2 regions of the Micromonospora parva genome follow, and region 1 is predicted to be linked to the other one. Evidence: predicted binding sites of a transcription regulator. Region 1 holds the regulator's gene; the other holds the start of a gene.
The links. Region 1 encodes HrcA, which represses chaperone genes, less so after heat shock. Its sites were predicted from a motif close to GGTTNGCACNCTCNNNNNGAGNGTGCNAACC; they were not measured.

Region 1 (8,084 bases):
CAGCGCGTCGTAGAGCGGGCGAAGGTAAGGGTCGATCTTCTCGTTGAGCGTGCCGGGCAGGAAGCCCAGCCGCTCGCCCGCCTCGACCGCCGGACGGGTGAGGATGATCCGGTTGACCTGCTTGGCCTGCAACGCCTGGACGGCCTTCGCCATCGCCAGGTAGGTCTTGCCGGTGCCGGCCGGGCCGATGCCGAAGACGATGGTGTGCGTGTCGATCGCGTCGACGTACCGCTTCTGCCCGAGCGTCTTGGGGCGGATGGTGCGCCCGCGCCGGGAGAGGATGTTGAGCGTCAGAACCTCGGCGGGCCGCTCGGCGCTGCCCTGCTCGAGCATGCCGACGGTACGCCGGACGGCGTCAGTGGTCAGGGTCTCGCCTTTCTCGATGAGTTCGAGGAGCTCGCTGAAGACCCGCTCGGCGAGAGCGTTGTCCGCGGGGTCACCGGTGATGGTGATCTCGTTGCCGCGGACGTGCACGTCACTGGTGACCGAGCGTTCGACGAGTCGGAGGATCTCGTCGCCCGCGCCGAGCAGATTCACCATGATCTTCGGGTCGGGCACGGTGATCCTGGTCTGCACCCGGGGCGGGCCGGGAGGTGGGGTGCCGGTCATAGGTCGGGCCGAAGGGCCCTGCGCCACCTGCTCTCGATCTCGGCGCCGGCCTGCTGGCCTGGCGTGCGGACGTTACACCCATCGTATCGGTTCAACACGGGCCGCATCGCGCCCATTTCCGCTGGCCGCGATCAACCCCCGGCCCGGAAGTCGTACCGGTCGAAGGTCTCCTGGTGGCGGGTGAACCGGTACGTCGCCCAGTGCATCCGGACCACCACGCCGGCCTCGTCCCGGGTCAGTCGCAGCAGCTCACCGGCCTCCCGACCGGAGACCACCCGGAACACGTCCGGCTGGTCCGCCAACGGGGTGAAGATCGCCGGCGGTCGTCCGGCCGGGTCGGCGACCCCGCGCGCCCGCAGGGTGCCGTCGTGCCAGGAGAAGACATACTCGCTGCCCTCGCCCCACCAACGGCCGAGCGCACCCCGCAGGGCCGCCGGAGCGGGTGCGCCGGGCCGCCAGGGCTCGATCTCGGCCGGATCGTGCTCGACCGCCGCGGCGAGCAGCCGGTGCGGCAGGTCGAACACCTCGGTCGCCGTGCCGGACGAGCCGAGCACCGCGGCGCCCATCGCACCTGCCGTGCCGTCACCACCGCGACGGCCGTACACCCCGGCGAGGAAGCCGGGCATCGCCCCGTCGTGCCCCACGTGCATCACCCGTTCCCCCTGTGGGATCAGGATCAGCCCGAGCCCGAAGCCCGCGCCCCAGAGCGTCTCGTCAGTGGTGGTCAACGGCCAGCGCATCTCCTCCAGGGTGGCCGGGGCGAGGACCGCGCCGGCCGGGTCCAGGGCAGCCGGGTCGGCCAGGAACGCCGCCCAGCGGGCCATGTCGGTGGCGGTGCTCCACAGCTGGGCGGCCGGGCCGACCGCGCCGAAGTCGGTCGGCGGTTCCGGGTGCGCCTCGTCGGAGTACGCGTCGACCAGGAACCCGGTGGCCGCCGTCGGCCGTGGGGTCACTGTGGTGTCGGTCAGCCCCAGCGGCGTCAGGATCCGCTCGGTGAGGGCCTGCGCCCAGCTCCCGCCCCGCAGTCGGGCGACGAGCTGGCCGAGGACTGCCATACCCAGGTTCGAGTAGTGGAACCGGCGGCCGGTCGGCAGCACCCGCTCGGCGCGGTCCAGCTCGGCGACCAGTTGGTCGGCGTCCGGTGCGCGCAGGCTGTCCCAGACGTCGCCGAACGGCTCGCGTTGCAGGCCAGCGGTGTGCGACAGCAACCGGCGTACGGTCAGCTCGCCGTGCGCCGGGAGGTCGAGGTGCCGGCCCACCGGGTCGTCCAGGTCCAGCAGCCCGTCGTCGCGGCACTGCAGGACCAGCACCGCGGTGAACGTCTTGGTGACCGAGCCGATCCGGAACTGGGTGCCCGGCCCCAGCGGGTTGTCGGTGCCGGTCCCGCCGACGGTACGGGTCCAGAGCGGTCGGTCGGCCCGGTGCAGCGCCGCCGACACCGCCGGCACCCGGGCGTCGGCCTGCACCCGCCGGACGAGTCGGTCCAGGTGCTCGTGCACGCGGCTGTCCGGCACGCTCACCCGAGGTCCCGGGCCAGCATCGGGCCCAGCGGCGCGCCACCGAGCAGGTGCGCGTGCACGTGGAACACCTCCTGCCCGCCGTACGCGCCGGTGTTGAACATCAGCCGGAAACCGTCGCCGAGCAGGCCCTCGTCCTCGGCCACGGCGGCGGACGTCGCCAGCACGTCGGCGGCGAGCGCCGGGTCACCCTGGGCGAGCGTCGCCACGTCGGCGTAGTGCTCCTTCGGAATGACCAGCACGTGCACCGGCGCCTTCGGGTCGATGTCACGGAAGGCGAGCGTGGTGTCGGTCTCCCGGACCACGGTGGCCGGGATCTCCCCGGCGACGATGCGGCAGAACAGGCAGTCGGATCCCATCGGGGCAGTGTAAGGAGTAACGGGCCGGTGCCGCCGTGGCGCGGCCCGCGCCGCCGGCCCGTTCGCCGGCATAGAAACGGCTGAGGCAGGATGGCCGGCATGACGGATCGGGCGGTACTCGTGACCGGGGCCTCGCGCGGGATCGGCAGCGCGGTGGCAATGGCGTTCGCGGCCAGCGGTGACCGGGTGGCCATCCACCACCGCGACTCCGCCGACGCGGCCGAGCGGCTACGCGCGCGGCTACCCGGCGCCGGGCACGTGGTGGTCCGCGCCGACCTCACCGATCCGGACGCGGTCCGGGCCATGGTCGACCGGGCCGCGGAGCTGCTCGGCGGGCTGGACGTGCTGGTCAACAACGCCGGGACGTACGGCGACCGCGACGACCCGCACCCGGTCTTCGGCGCCTCGTACGAACAGTGGCAGAACCGCTGGCGGCAGGTGCTGGAGACCAACCTGACCGGTGCCGGCAACGTCATCTGGTGCGCCGCCCAGCACATGCGGGAGCGCGGCGGGCGGATCGTCAACGTCTCGTCCCGGGGCGCGTTCCGCGGCGAGCCGCACCAGCCGGCGTACGGTGCCAGCAAGGCGGGGCTGAACGCGTTGGGTCAGTCCCTCGCGGTGGCGCTCGCGCCGTACGGCATCACGGTGGCAACCGTCGCGCCGGGGTTCGTGGCGACCGACATGGTCACCGAGTACCTGCGCGGTGAGGAGGGCGCCGCCATCCGGGCGCAGAGCCCGTTCGACCGGGTGGGCGAACCGGAGGAGATCGCCGCGGCCGTGCACTGGCTGGCCTCGCCGCAGGCCACGTGGGCCTCCGGCACGATCGTCGACCTCAACGGCGCCTCGTACCTGCGCAGCTGACCTCGCGACCCGAACCCGCTGCGGCGTCCGCCCGACGGACCGGCGGTGGGCCGCGGCCCCCGACCGACCGGCGGTGGGCCGCGGCCCTGCGGGCCGACGGCGAACACCACATTGAGCGTGATGCCTGTCAGTCATCGTGATGACCCAGAGGCATCACGCTCAATCGAGCGGGCGGCTCCGATCCGGCCGGACCACAAGCCAGCGCGCGGCGGAACACCAGCGGCCGAAACGAGCGACGGGCCACCAGCGGCCGCAACGAGCGGCGGCGTCAGGGGTGGCCAGCTACCAGCGGCCGAGGCGGGTGGCGAGCACGCTGAGCGCGGCCACGCCGGCCGTGGAGGTACGCAGGACCTCCGGCCCGAGGCGTACCGGCCGGCCACCGGCCTCGCGGAAGGCTGTCAGCTCAGCCGGGGCGATGCCACCCTCGGGGCCGACGACGAGGACGATCTCCCCGGCCGACGGCAGGTCGACGCCGGTCAGCGGCTCCTCGGCCTCCTCGTGCAGCACGAACCCGGCGGCGGCACCGGCGATCCGGCGGGCCACCGTGGCGGTGGACTCGTCCGGCGCACCGGCCACCACCGGTAGCCACGGTCGGCGGGCCTGCTTGGCCGCCTCCCGGGCGGTGGCCACCCACTTCTCCCGGGCGCGTACGCCCCGGTCGCCGCGCCACTGGACCACCGAACGCGATGCCGCCCAGGGGACGATCTCGTCCACCCCGACCTCGGTCATCGCCTGCACGGCCAGCTCGCCCCGGTCGCCCTTGGCGATGCCCTGCACCGTCACCAGCCGGGGTACGGGCGCGTCCGCGTACCCCCGGGAGGTGACGGTGACCTCCAGGCTGCCCCGGCCGACGGCCGTGACCACGGCGGCGGCCGTGCCACCCCGGCCGTCGGCGAGCAGCAGCTCCTCGCCGACGCGCAGCCGCTGCACGGTGGCGGCGTGGTGCCCCTCCGGGCCGTCCAGGGTCAGCGTGTCGCCGGTGGGCAGCGCCTCGACCAGGAACAGCGGCGCGGACACTCAGGCGTGCCCGTTGAACGCGTCGCGCATCCGGGAGAAGAAGCCGCCCTGCTTGGACAGCTCGGCGACCTCCTCGCCACGGGTCTTGGCGAAGTCGCGCAGCATCTTCTCCTGGTCGGCGTCGAGCTTGGTCGGGGTTCGCACGTCCAGGTGGACGTAGAGGTCACCCCGGCCGGTGCCGCGCAGGTGCGGGACGCCTCGGGCGCGCAGCCGCAGCGTGCTGCCCGGCTGGGTGCCGGGCTTGACGTCGACCGGCTCCTCGCTGTCCAGCGTCTTGATGGTCAGCCGGGTGCCGAGCGCGGCGGCGGTCATCGGCACGGTGACCCGGCAGTGCAGGTCGTCGCCCTTGCGCGAGTAGACGTCGTGCGGACGTTCGTGGATCTCCACGTAGAGGTCACCGGCGGTGCCGCCGCCCGGGCCGACCTCGCCCTGCTGGGCCAGCCGGATCCGCATGCCGTCCTCGACGCCGGCCGGGATCTTGACGGTCAGCGACCGGCGGGTGCGCACCCGGCCGTCACCGGCGCAGGTGGGGCAGGGGTGCGGGATGGTGGTGCCGTAGCCCTGGCAGACGGTGCACGGCCGGGCGGAGACCACCTGACCGAGGAACGTCCGCTGCACCGACTGCACCTCGCCCCGACCGCCGCACGCCTCGCAGGTCGCCAGGTGCGTGCCGGCGGCGGTGCCGGCACCGGAGCAGGTGGTGCAGAGCACAGCGGTGTCGACGGTGATCGGCGCCTCGACGCCGAACGCCGTCTCGTGCAGGTCGAGTTCGAGTCGCAGGATCGCGTCGGCACCCGGGCGGGTACGCGGCCGAGGGCCACGGGCGCCACCCGCCGCGCCGCCGAAGAACGCGTCCATGATGTCCTGGAAGCCGACGAACGGGCCGGCTCCACCGGGGCCGCCCGGGCCACCGGCGCCGCCACCCGGGGCGAGCGGGTCGCCACCCAGGTCGACGATCTGCCGCTTCCGGTCGTCCGAGAGGACCTCGTACGCGGCGTTGATGTCCTTGAACTTCTCCTGAGCCTCCGGGTCCGGATTGACATCCGGGTGGAACTGGCGTGCCAGCTTGCGGTAGGCGCGCTTGATCTCGTCATCGGAGGCTTCCCGGCTCACACCGAGAATGCCGTAGTAGTCCCTGGCCACTGCGTTCCGTGTCCTCATGTTCGTCTCGCGTTGCGCCGGTCGGCGGCCGCAGCCGGCCGCATCGGCCCTGACCAATCAGTTCTGGGCCAGCAACTCGCCCACGTAGCGTGCCACGGCGCGCACCGTGGCGATGTTGCCGGGGTAGTCCATCCGGGTGGGCCCCAGCACCCCGAGCCCGCCCACGATGGTGGTGCCCGGGCCGTAGCCGGTGCTGACCACCGAGGCGGCGCGCAGGTTGTCGAACTCGTTCTCGTCGCCGATCAGCACCCGGGTCGTGCTCGGCTCGGTCTCACCGATGAGCTTGAGCAGCACGACCTCCTCCTCCAGCGCCTCGAGGATCGGCCGCAGCGAGCCCTGGAAGTCGAGCAGCCCGCCCCGGGTGAGGTTGGCGGTGCCGGCGAGGGCGATCCGTTCCTCGTGCCGTTCGACGAGCGTCTCCAGCAGCACGCTGGCGAGCGTGGTCATGGTCGGTCGCAGCCCGGTCGGCGCTTCCTCGACCAGCGCCTGCACCAGCGGTGGCGTCTCGGACAGCCGGGCGTTGGCGAGCTTCTCGTTGATCAGTCGGCGCAGGTCGGTGACGTCGTCGGCGGGCACCGGCCCGGGCAGCTCCACGAGTCGCTGCTCCACCCGGCCGGTGTCCGCGATCATGACGAGCATCAGCCGGGTGGTGGAGATCGGCACCAGCTCCAGGTGACGCACCGAGGAGCGGGCCAGGCTCGGGTACTGCACGACGGCGACCTGCCGGGTGAGCTGGGCGAGCAGCCGCACCGTGCGGTGCACCACGTCGTCGAGGTCGACAGCGCCGACCAGGAAGCGCTCGATGGCCCGGCGCTCGGCCGGGCTGAGCGGCTTGACCCGGGACAGCCGGTCGACGAAGAGGCGGTAGCCGCGGTCGGTGGGCACCCGGCCGGCACTGGTGTGCGGCTGCCGGATGTAACCCTCCTCCTCCAGCACGGCCATGTCGTTGCGGACCGTCGCCGGGGAGACCCCGAGCTGGTGCCGCTCGACCAGCGCCTTGCTGCCGACCGGCTCCTGGGTGGAGACGTAGTCTTCGACGATGGCGCGGAGCACTGCGAGTTTCCGGTCGTCGAGACCCATCCTCCGCACCTCCTGTCGCACGTCGGCCGCCGGCGCCCTGGGCCGGCCGAGCCGTCCTGGCACTCGACTGTAGCGAGTGCCAGTCTACGTCGGCAGGCCCGCCGACGCGATGATCAACGGCCACCGGTCGGTGCGGCCCGCGCCACCGCACTGGGCCGATCGGCCCGCACTGCCGGGCGGTGTCGCTCTGGTGCGGCGTTGCCACGGGCCCCTACCGTGACATCCATGACTGAACCTCCTCGCCCTCCCGGTTCGGGTGAGCCCGGCAACTACCCGCCGGAGCCGACCTCCCCGGGCCCGTTCCCGTCGGCCGAGCCGCCCACCGCACCACTGTCGGGCGCACCCGGCCCGGCCGGCTATCCCCCGGCCGGTGGCTATCCGCCTCCCACCGGTGACCAACCGACGTCAGGTGGCTACCCTCCGGCAGGCGGCTACCCCCCGCCCGGGGGCTACCCGCCCGGCGGCTATCCGGCCGGTGGGGCCTACGGCAGCCCCGGCGGCGGCTACGCCACCAACGAGGACAAGACCTGGGCGTTGGTCGCCCACTTCGGCGGCGCGCTCGGCGCGCTGATCAGCTTCGGTCCGCTGGGCTTCGTCGCCCCGCTCATCGCCTACCTGGCCCGTGGCCAGCAGTCGCCGACCGTCCGGGCGCACGCCCTCGCCGCCCTGAACTTCCAGATCCTCTGGTCGATCATCGCGTTCGTGCTGCTCTTCGTGAGCTGGTGCCTGCTCTTCCTGCCCAGCATCGCCGTCGTGGTGATCCAGATCCTGTTCGGGATCATCGCCGGCGTGAAGGCCAACGAGGGCACCCCGTACCGCTACCCGATGACCGCCAACTTCATCAAGTGAACCGGGCCGGCCGCTCCCCCGGCCGGTTCGGCACACCGCCCGCCCTGCGCTCAGGGCAGCAGATCGCGGACGACCGCGTCGGCGAGCAGTCGCCCGCGCACTGTGAGCACCGCCCGGCCGGCGGCGTACTCGTCGGCGGCCAGCAGGCCGCCGGCCAGCGCCCGCTCCGCGCCGGCCCGCCCGGCGGCGTCGAGCACCGCCAGCGGGAGACCGCTGGCCAGCCGCAGCCGCAGCATCACGTCCTCCATGTGCGCCTCGTCGACAGTGAGCACCTCCCGGGCCAGCCCGGGAGACGCACCGGCGGCCAGCCGCTGGGCGTACGCGGAGGGGTGTTTGACGTTCCACCAGCGCACCCCGCCGACGTGGCTGTGCGCCCCCGGGCCGAGGCCCCACCAGTCCGCGCCGGTCCAGTAGAGCAGGTTGTGCCGGCACCGGGCCTGGTCGCTGCGGGCCCAGTTGGAGACCTCGTACCAGGAGAACCCGGCCGCGTCGAGCGCGGCCTCCGCCGCCAGGTAGCGGTCCGCGGCCACGTCGTCACTGGGGTACGCCAGCTCGCCGCGCCGCATCCGGGCGGCGAGCCGGGTGCCGTCCTCGACGATCAGGGCGTACGCGCTGACGTGGTCCACCCCGG
Region 2 (8,084 bases), on a different contig from region 1:
GTTCGGTGTGGAGTTGGCGGTGCGGTACCCGCACGCCGGCCCCGGCGAGCTGGTCAGCGCCGCCTCCGCCGCGCTGCCGGCGTGGCGTGACGCCGGCCCGCAGGCCCGGGTGGGCGTCTGCCTGGAGATCCTCGACCGGCTGCACAAGAACATCTTCGAACTGGCCAACGCGGTGCAGTTCACCAGCGGGCAGGCGTTCGTGATGGCCTTCCAGGCCGGTGGCGCGCACGCGCTGGACCGGGCGCTGGAAGCCCTGGCGTACGCGTACGCCGAGATGACCCGGCACCCGGGCACGGCGGGCTGGGAGAAGGCCGCCGGCAAGGGCGACCCGCTGCGGATGACCAAGACGTTCCACGTGGTGCCGCGTGGGGTGGCGCTGGTGATCGGCTGCAACACCTTCCCGACCTGGAACTCGTACCCCGGGCTGTTCGCCTCGCTGGCCACCGGCAACCCGGTGATCGTCAAGCCGCACCCGCGCGCCGTGCTGCCGCTGGCCATCACCGTGAAGTACGCCCGGGAGGTGCTCGCCGAGGCCGGCTTCGACCCGAACCTGATCATGTTGGCGGCGGAGGCGCCCGGCGAGAAGCTCGCCAGCGACCTGGCCCTGCACCGGGCCGTGAAGATCGTCGACTTCACCGGCTCCACCGAGTACGGCGACTGGCTGGAGACGCACGCGCGGCAGGCCTCGGTCTACACCGAGAAGGCCGGGCTGAACACCGTCGTCATCGACTCCACCGACGACTTCGCCGGCATGTGCCGCAACCTCGGTTTCACGCTGACCCTCTACAGCGGTCAGATGTGCACCACCTCGCAGAACATCCTCATCCCGGCCGGCGGCATCGAGACCGACCAGGGGCACAAGAGCTTCGACGAGGTGGCCGGCGGGATCGCCGCCGCCGTCGGCAAGCTCACCGCGGACCCGGCCCGGGGTGTCGAACTCACCGGCGCCATCGTCAACGACGGGGTGCTGGAGCGGCTGGCCGAGGTGACCAAGGTCGGCGAGCCGGTGCTTCAGTCGCGCGCCGTGGAGCATCCGTCGTACGCCGACGCGGTGGTGCGTACCCCGACGATCGTGAAGCTGACCGCTGACGACGCGGAGACGTACGGCCGGGAGTGGTTCGGGCCGATCTCGTTCGCCATCGCCACCGACTCCACAGCACACAGCCTGGAACTGCTGCGCCGGACGGTCGGCGAGAAGGGCGCGCTCACCGCCGGTGTCTACTCCACCGACGAGGCGGTGCTGGACGCGGCCGAGGCGGTGGCGGTCGAGGTCGGGGTGCACCTGTCCTGCAACCTCACCGGAGGTGTCTTCGTCAACCAGTCAGCGGCGTTCTCCGACTTCCACGGCAGTGGGGCCAACGCGGCGGCCAACTCGGCGCTGACGGACGGGGCGTACGTGGCGAACCGGTTCCGGATCGTGCAGTCCCGGCGGCACGTCTGAGCCTCGGTCGCGGTTGAGGGTTTCCGGGGCAGCCTCGCGTTTCCTTGCGGTTGAGGGTTTCCGAGGCAGCCCGCCCCGCTCCGGGCGGTCAGGCTTGATCCCTGCGCGGGTCGGGCTGCCCCGGAAACCCTGACGTGGGCACGGTTGTCGCTGACGTGTCCGGCCGGGGCCTCTTTCTATCCATGATCGTGCTCGATCCAGGGTCTGGTGGCCTTCCGGCGAATGGTTACCACTACATCGCAGATCGAGCACGATCATGGTGCTCCGGCATGCTGCGCGACCGGGGCGGCGGGGGAGCGGGGTGTGGTGGCTGTGCGGGTCTAGGCGGGGCGGCGCATGTGCAGTTCGGTGAGGGCTGGGATGGTGGGGTGCGGGACGCGTACCCCGGTGTCCTGGAAGCCCAGGCGCTGGTAGGCCCGGTAGGCGCGGTCGTTGCCGACCACCACCTCCAGCAGCAGCTCCGGTCGGCCACAGGCGCGCGACCAGGCGGCCACCCCGTCGATCAGCTCGCCGAGCAGCCCGCTGCCGCGCCAGGTCGGCGTGACGTAGACGGCGTAGATCACGGTTACGCCGGGTTCGTTCGGGGCGGTGGTGCCGCCGGCGTGCCCGACCAGCCGGCCACCGGGGTCGGCGATGAACTGCGCGTTGCTGGAACCGGCTGAGGTGTACGCGACCCGGGCGGCGTACTCGTTGTGTGGCCGGGCCGCCGCGTCCGCCAGGGTCTCCAGGAAGGCCAACGGCGCGTCGGCCAGCATCTCCAGGCGCAGCGCCCGCATCCGGGCGGCGTCCTCCGGCCGGACCCGGCGGATCTCCGCCAGCCGCACCGCCGGCGAGCCCATGTCGGTGGTCATGTCCGCATGCCTACCACAGGGGATGGCCGCCTTCTCGTGAGCTGTGCCCGCTCGCCGTCACCTCGGCGCGGCCCCGGAGTGTGTCCGATTTGTGGCCGTGCGCGGCCGTCACTCCTCGTGTAGCGTGCGATTTCGGTCACCTCACTCAATGGCGGTCATCGATCGCTGAGTCGGTGGTCGGGGCGCCCGGCTGCGCCGTGCGCCGGGTCAGGCAAGGCCGCGCGAGTAAGGGAAGTGCACCGTGGCACAGGGCACCGTGAAGTGGTTCAACGCCGAAAAGGGCTACGGCTTCATTGCCGTCGATGGCGGTCAGGACGTGTTCGTCCACTTCTCCGCTATCGAGATGGACGGTTACAAGGCGCTGGACGACGGTCAGCGGGTCGAGTTCGAGATCGCCCAGGGCCAGAAGGGTCCGCAGGCCGAGCACGTACGCGTCACCGGCTGAGCTTTCGGACCGATCGGCCCCGGTGAGTCGGGGCTGCGGCAGGGGCACCCAGCCGGGAAGATCGTGACCGTTCCAGCCGATGCCGAGGAGCGTTCATGACCGACCAGCCGCCCCCGCCCACGTCGTCCGCCGGGTCCGGGGAGCCGGACCCGTCCTCGCCCGCCGGCAGCCCCGGCCACTCCGGTCCGCCGCCCGGCTGGGGCCCGGGCCTGCCCCCGGCCGGCCCGCCGCCCGGCTGGGATCCCGTAACCGGGTCCTGGGGCGCCGGTGCGCCGCAGCAGGGTTGGACGTTCCCGCCCACCGGGGGCTACCCGCCCGGGTCGGGCCCCTACGGCGGGCAGCCGTGGTATCCGGGGCCGCAGGCCGGCTGGTACCCGCCGGGTTACGGATTCGACCCGAACGACGCACTGGTCACGCCGCCCGGCGCCGGCCTCGGCGGTTGGTTCGACAGATGTGGCGCAGCCTTGCGCCGGGGCTGGCGGCAGTTGGTGCCGATCGTGCTGCTCACCCAGGTGCTGCCGGCGGCGGTGCTCTCGGTGATCTCGCTCGGGCTGGACCCGTCGGCGCAGTGGGCCGCCCAGGCCGAGTCGAGTCCGAACCCGGCGCTTCCTGACAACTTCGCCGCCGAGCTGCTGAACCTTCTGGTCCTGCTGGTCGGCGGCAGCCTGCTGGTCGGGTTGGTGCAGGCCGTCGGATGGGCCGCCGGCACCTGGGTGATCACCAAGCAGGCGGCCGGTCAGCCGGTCAGCCTGGAGTCGGCACTGCGCTACGGCCTGCGCCGGGCCCTCGGGCTGTGGGGTTGGACCCTGCTGATCGGCCTGCTGATCGGCGTGGGCCTCTGCTTCTGTCTGCTGCCGGGCATCTACCTGGCCCTCGCGCTGAGCATGGCCGGCCCGGTCTATCTCTTCGAGCGGCACAACCCGATCGGTCGATCGTTCCGGATGTTCCATGATCGGCTGGGCCTGCTGCTCGGTCGGGTCGCCCTGGTGGCCGCGGCGGTGATCGTCGGCACGGTGATCCCCGGTGTGCTGGAAGGGGTGGGCACATCCCCGCTCGGCACGGATCCGTTCGCCTCGGCGGGCACCGCGGTCGGCGCGGTGGTCGTGATCGGGATCACCGCCGTGCTGGCCCTGCCCGCTCACCTGGCCCAACTCATCGGTCTGCTGGTGACGTACGCCGAGCAGCGGGCCCATGAGGCGCCGGTGAACACCGCCGTACTGGCTGCGGAACTCGGCTGAGCGGCGGCATCGTGCTTGCACTCGGCATGGGAGAGTGCTAAACAAGTCATTGGCACTCGCATACCGTGAGTGCCAATGGTCGGGACGGTGGGGCCAGGTTGCACCGGCGTGGAGACGCCGGGGTGACACATGGCCGGTCGTCGCGGGCTATCCGGCCCGGCCGAAGGACGTCGTCGTCGCCAGGTGGCGACGTCCCAAGGTGCGTACACCAGGCGGCCCATCCGGGGCACACATCTCGGGTGGCCCGTGAGTGTCCAGGAGGACAACGCCGTATGGCCAAGATGATCGCGTTCGACGAAGAGGCGCGCCGCGGCCTCGAGCGGGGCATGAACCAGCTCGCCGACGCCGTAAAGGTGACCCTCGGCCCCAAGGGCCGCAACGTCGTGCTCGAGAAGAAGTGGGGTGCCCCCACCATCACCAACGATGGTGTGAGCATCGCCAAGGAGATCGAGCTCGAGGACCCGTACGAGAAGATCGGCGCTGAGCTGGTCAAGGAGGTCGCCAAGAAGACCGACGACGTTGCCGGTGACGGCACGACGACGGCGACCGTCCTGGCCCAGGCCCTGGTTCGCGAGGGCCTGCGCAACGTGGCCGCCGGCGCCAACCCGATGGCCCTGAAGCGGGGCATCGAGGCTGCTGTCGCGAGCGTCTCGGAGGAGCTGTCCAAGCTCGCCAAGGACGTCGAGACCAAGGAGCAGATCGCCTCCACCGCCTCCATCTCCGCTGGCGACAGCACCGTCGGCGAGATCATCGCCGAGGCGATGGACAAGGTCGGCAAGGAAGGCGTCATCACCGTCGAGGAGAGCAACACCTTCGGGCTGGAGCTGGAGCTCACCGAGGGTATGCGCTTCGACAAGGGCTACATCTCGGCCTACTTCATGACCGACCCGGAGCGTATGGAGGCCGTCTTCGACGACCCGTACATCCTGATCGCCAACAGCAAGATCTCGTCGGTGAAGGACCTGCTCCCGATCCTGGAGAAGGTCATGCAGTCGGGCAAGCCGCTGCTGATCATCGCCGAGGACCTGGAGGGCGAGGCCCTCGCCACCCTGGTGGTCAACAAGGTCCGTGGCACCTTCAAGTCGGTCGCCGTCAAGGCGCCGGGCTTCGGTGACCGCCGCAAGGCCATGCTGACCGACATCGCCATCCTCGCCGGTGGCCAGGTCATCAGCGAGGAGGTCGGCCTCAAGCTCGACGCCGCCAGCCTCGACATGCTGGGCCGCGCCCGCAAGGTCGTGGTGACCAAGGACGAGACCACCATCGTCGACGGTGCCGGTGACGCCGAGCAGATCCAGGGCCGGGTCAACCAGATCCGGGCCGAGATCGACAAGAGCGACTCCGACTACGACCGGGAGAAGCTGCAGGAGCGGCTGGCCAAGCTGGCCGGCGGCGTTGCGGTCATCAAGGTCGGCGCGGCCACCGAGGTCGAGCTCAAGGAGCGCAAGCACCGCATCGAGGACGCCGTTCGCAACGCGAAGGCCGCCGTCGAGGAGGGCATCGTCCCGGGTGGTGGCGTCGCGCTGGTGCAGGCCGGCAAGACCGCCTTCGACAAGCTCGACCTGGTCGGCGACGAGGCGACCGGTGCGAACATCGTCAAGGTCGCGCTGGACGCCCCGCTGCGGCAGATCGCCGTCAACGCCGGCCTTGAGGGCGGCGTCGTGGTGGAGAAGGTCCGTAACCTCGAAGCGGGTCACGGCCTCAACGCCGCCAACGGCGAGTACGTCGACCTGCTGGCCGCGGGCATCATCGACCCGGCCAAGGTGACGCGCTCGGCGCTGCAGAACGCCGCTTCCATCGCGGCGCTCTTCCTCACCACCGAGGCTGTTGTCGCGGACAAGCCGGAGAAGACCCCGGCTGCCCCGGCTGGCCCGGGTGGCGGGGAAATGGACTTCTGAGTCCAGTTCCGACACACCGAACGGGGCGGGCCGCTGACGCGGTCCGCCCCGTTCGTCGTCAGGTCGGTAGGGGGCGCTGGTTGCGCCGTTTCTGTGCCCTGCTGTACGGCGGAAGCAGTTGGATCGGCGCGTCCACCATCTCCTGCGGTTCCTCGGCCATCGACGGCTCACCGTCGGTGGTCATCTCGGCCAGTTGCTCGGCGTCGCCGTAGTCGAGCCGGTCGAACGGCAGTTGACCGGGGAGTTCACCCACCGGCTTCCAGGTGATCGGCGGGCCGTCCTCGGTCTGGTTGTCATCCGTGGTCATGGCTGCCTCCTCTACCGAAACGGTAGGGGGCGTCGATGGCCGACGCGGGCGAAAGGATCTACGTCCTGTTTGCCCCGGTTAGGTGGTTGGTAGGGCTCGCCGGTACAGGAAGAAGACCCGCTCGATCCGTGCGCCCGCGCTGCCCGAATAGAACGGCACGGGCCCCACCCAGCCAATCTGTGCCCGGTCCAGCCCCGCCGCCCGCAGGTCGCGCAGGCAACGCCGCAACAGCACCCCACCGATGCCCGACCCCTCGGCGGCCGGCGCGGTGCCCATCGGCCCGAACCAACTCGGCCGCGACGACCCGTACGCGGCGAAGCCGAGCAACTCGCCGTCCCGCTCCGCCAGGTGGCAACCGGCGTCCGCGCGCCCCACCGACCCGGCCAACTCACCGTCCCAGGTACCGCCGAAGGTGGATCTGGCGAACGCCGTCAACGCCGGCAGGTCCGCCGGCTCCGCCCGCCGTACGGTGACGCCCTGGTCGGCCAGCCGCCGCTGGGCAGCCTCGGTGGACCGCAGTGCCGGCGACCCGTCGTACGACAGGTCCGCTGTCATGTTCCAGGCGGTCCGGTCCTGCTGGTAGCCGAGCGCGAGGGCGGCGCAGACCGCCGGCGTGTAGCGGACGTCGATGCCCGGCCACGCGTAGTACGGCGGATTCCCGGCCAGCAGCACCTCGGTCACCCCCCGCTCGGCGAGCACCCGCTCGGCCCGCTGGAGCAGGGCCCGGCCGACACCCCGACGCCGCTGATCACTGTGAACCGCGACCAGGTCCACGTGCCCGATCCCCGGCTCGGCCGACGACACCGAGCAGATCAGCACCCCCACCAGGTCCGCGCCCCGGTACGCGCCGAGCCCGACCACCGGCCGGTCGGCGGAGGCCCGCGGCCAGAGCACGTCCACGATGGAAGCCGCCTCGGCGGCGTCCTCGGGCAGGTCGAGCGCCTGCTGGCAGAGCCGTACCACGGTGGGGGCCAGGTCGGCGGTCAGCTCGGTGACGGTGATCTCGGCGTCCATGGTCGCCGACCCTAGATCACCGGCTGTCGGGTCGCACCCCCTACTACCGCCGGGCGGCGCGCACGGCGGCGTACGCGTCGACCTGGCCGGCGCCGGTCACGTTCGACGGCCCACCGCAGGCGTCGGAGGGGCTGTCGGAGCGGTAGGTGGGCGTCGCCGCCGTGGCGGTGTCCCGGAGGATCTGCCGGGTCCGGTCCACGTCGCCGACCAGCGCCGGGTTCGCCGACCACATCAACGCCACCACCCCGGCCACCTGCGGGGTGGCCATCGACGTGCCGTCCAGTGCGGCGTATGTGCCGCCCGGCATGGCCGACACCACACCCACCCCCGGTGCCAGCACGTCCGGCTTGCCCGAGCCGCCCGGCACCGGCCCGCGCGAGGAGAACTCCGCCACCCGCCGCTGGGCGTCCACCGCGCCGACGGTCAGCACGTCCGGGTACGGGGCGGGCGGGTCGTCGATCGAGGCGCACCAGGGGCCGGTGTTGCCAGCCGCGGCGACCACGAAGATCCCGGCCGCGTCCAGGGCGGCGGTGGCCGGCCGCAGGACCCGCTGGTCGCAGCCCTCAATAGGCGGGCAGCCCCACGAGTTGGTCAGCACCTGCGGGGCGCGCTCCGGACGGCCGTCGGTGAACGGGTCGCCACCTGCCGGGAACGGCGCCAACATGAACTGGAGGCAGTCCAGGTAGTGCGCGGGGCTGCCGAGGTTGCGGTCGAGGTTGACGCAGCCCACCCACTTCGCGTCCGGTGCCACGCCGATGCCGTCCCGCCCGACCGCGCTGCCCACCGTGTGGGTGCCGTGCCCGCCCTGGTCGGTCGGGCTCCGGGTGTCGTCCCACGGGTCGTACCAGGAGTCGTCTCCACCACGGAACCCGGCGCTCAGCGCGGGATGGCTG

Region 2: groL (chaperonin GroEL) is a predicted target of HrcA. The motif match lies at 4,023-4,053, and genes of this name have one in related genera.

What each region holds. Positions count from the first base shown of each region.
Region 1 covers NZ_JBEZFX010000017.1:74,582-82,665, reverse strand. The annotation lists gene AB0C03_RS30615 (PhoH family protein) at 1-609, opposite strand, end outside; gene AB0C03_RS30610 (serine hydrolase domain-containing protein) at 741-2,129, opposite strand; gene AB0C03_RS30605 (histidine triad nucleotide-binding protein) at 2,126-2,485, opposite strand; gene AB0C03_RS30600 (SDR family NAD(P)-dependent oxidoreductase) at 2,585-3,346, shown strand; gene AB0C03_RS30595 (16S rRNA (uracil(1498)-N(3))-methyltransferase) at 3,629-4,363, opposite strand; gene dnaJ (molecular chaperone DnaJ) at 4,364-5,506, opposite strand; gene hrcA (heat-inducible transcriptional repressor HrcA) at 5,582-6,604, opposite strand; gene AB0C03_RS30580 (DUF4870 domain-containing protein) at 6,830-7,453, shown strand; gene hemW (radical SAM family heme chaperone HemW) at 7,504-8,084, opposite strand, start outside.
Region 2 covers NZ_JBEZFX010000003.1:320,457-328,540, reverse strand. The annotation lists gene paaN (phenylacetic acid degradation protein PaaN) at 1-1,441, shown strand, start outside; gene AB0C03_RS10030 (GNAT family N-acetyltransferase) at 1,762-2,292, opposite strand; gene AB0C03_RS10025 (cold-shock protein) at 2,534-2,737, shown strand; gene AB0C03_RS10020 (hypothetical protein) at 2,833-3,975, shown strand; gene groL (chaperonin GroEL) at 4,248-5,870, shown strand; gene AB0C03_RS10010 (hypothetical protein) at 5,929-6,177, opposite strand; gene AB0C03_RS10005 (GNAT family N-acetyltransferase) at 6,256-7,191, opposite strand; gene AB0C03_RS10000 (S8 family serine peptidase) at 7,235-8,084, opposite strand, start outside.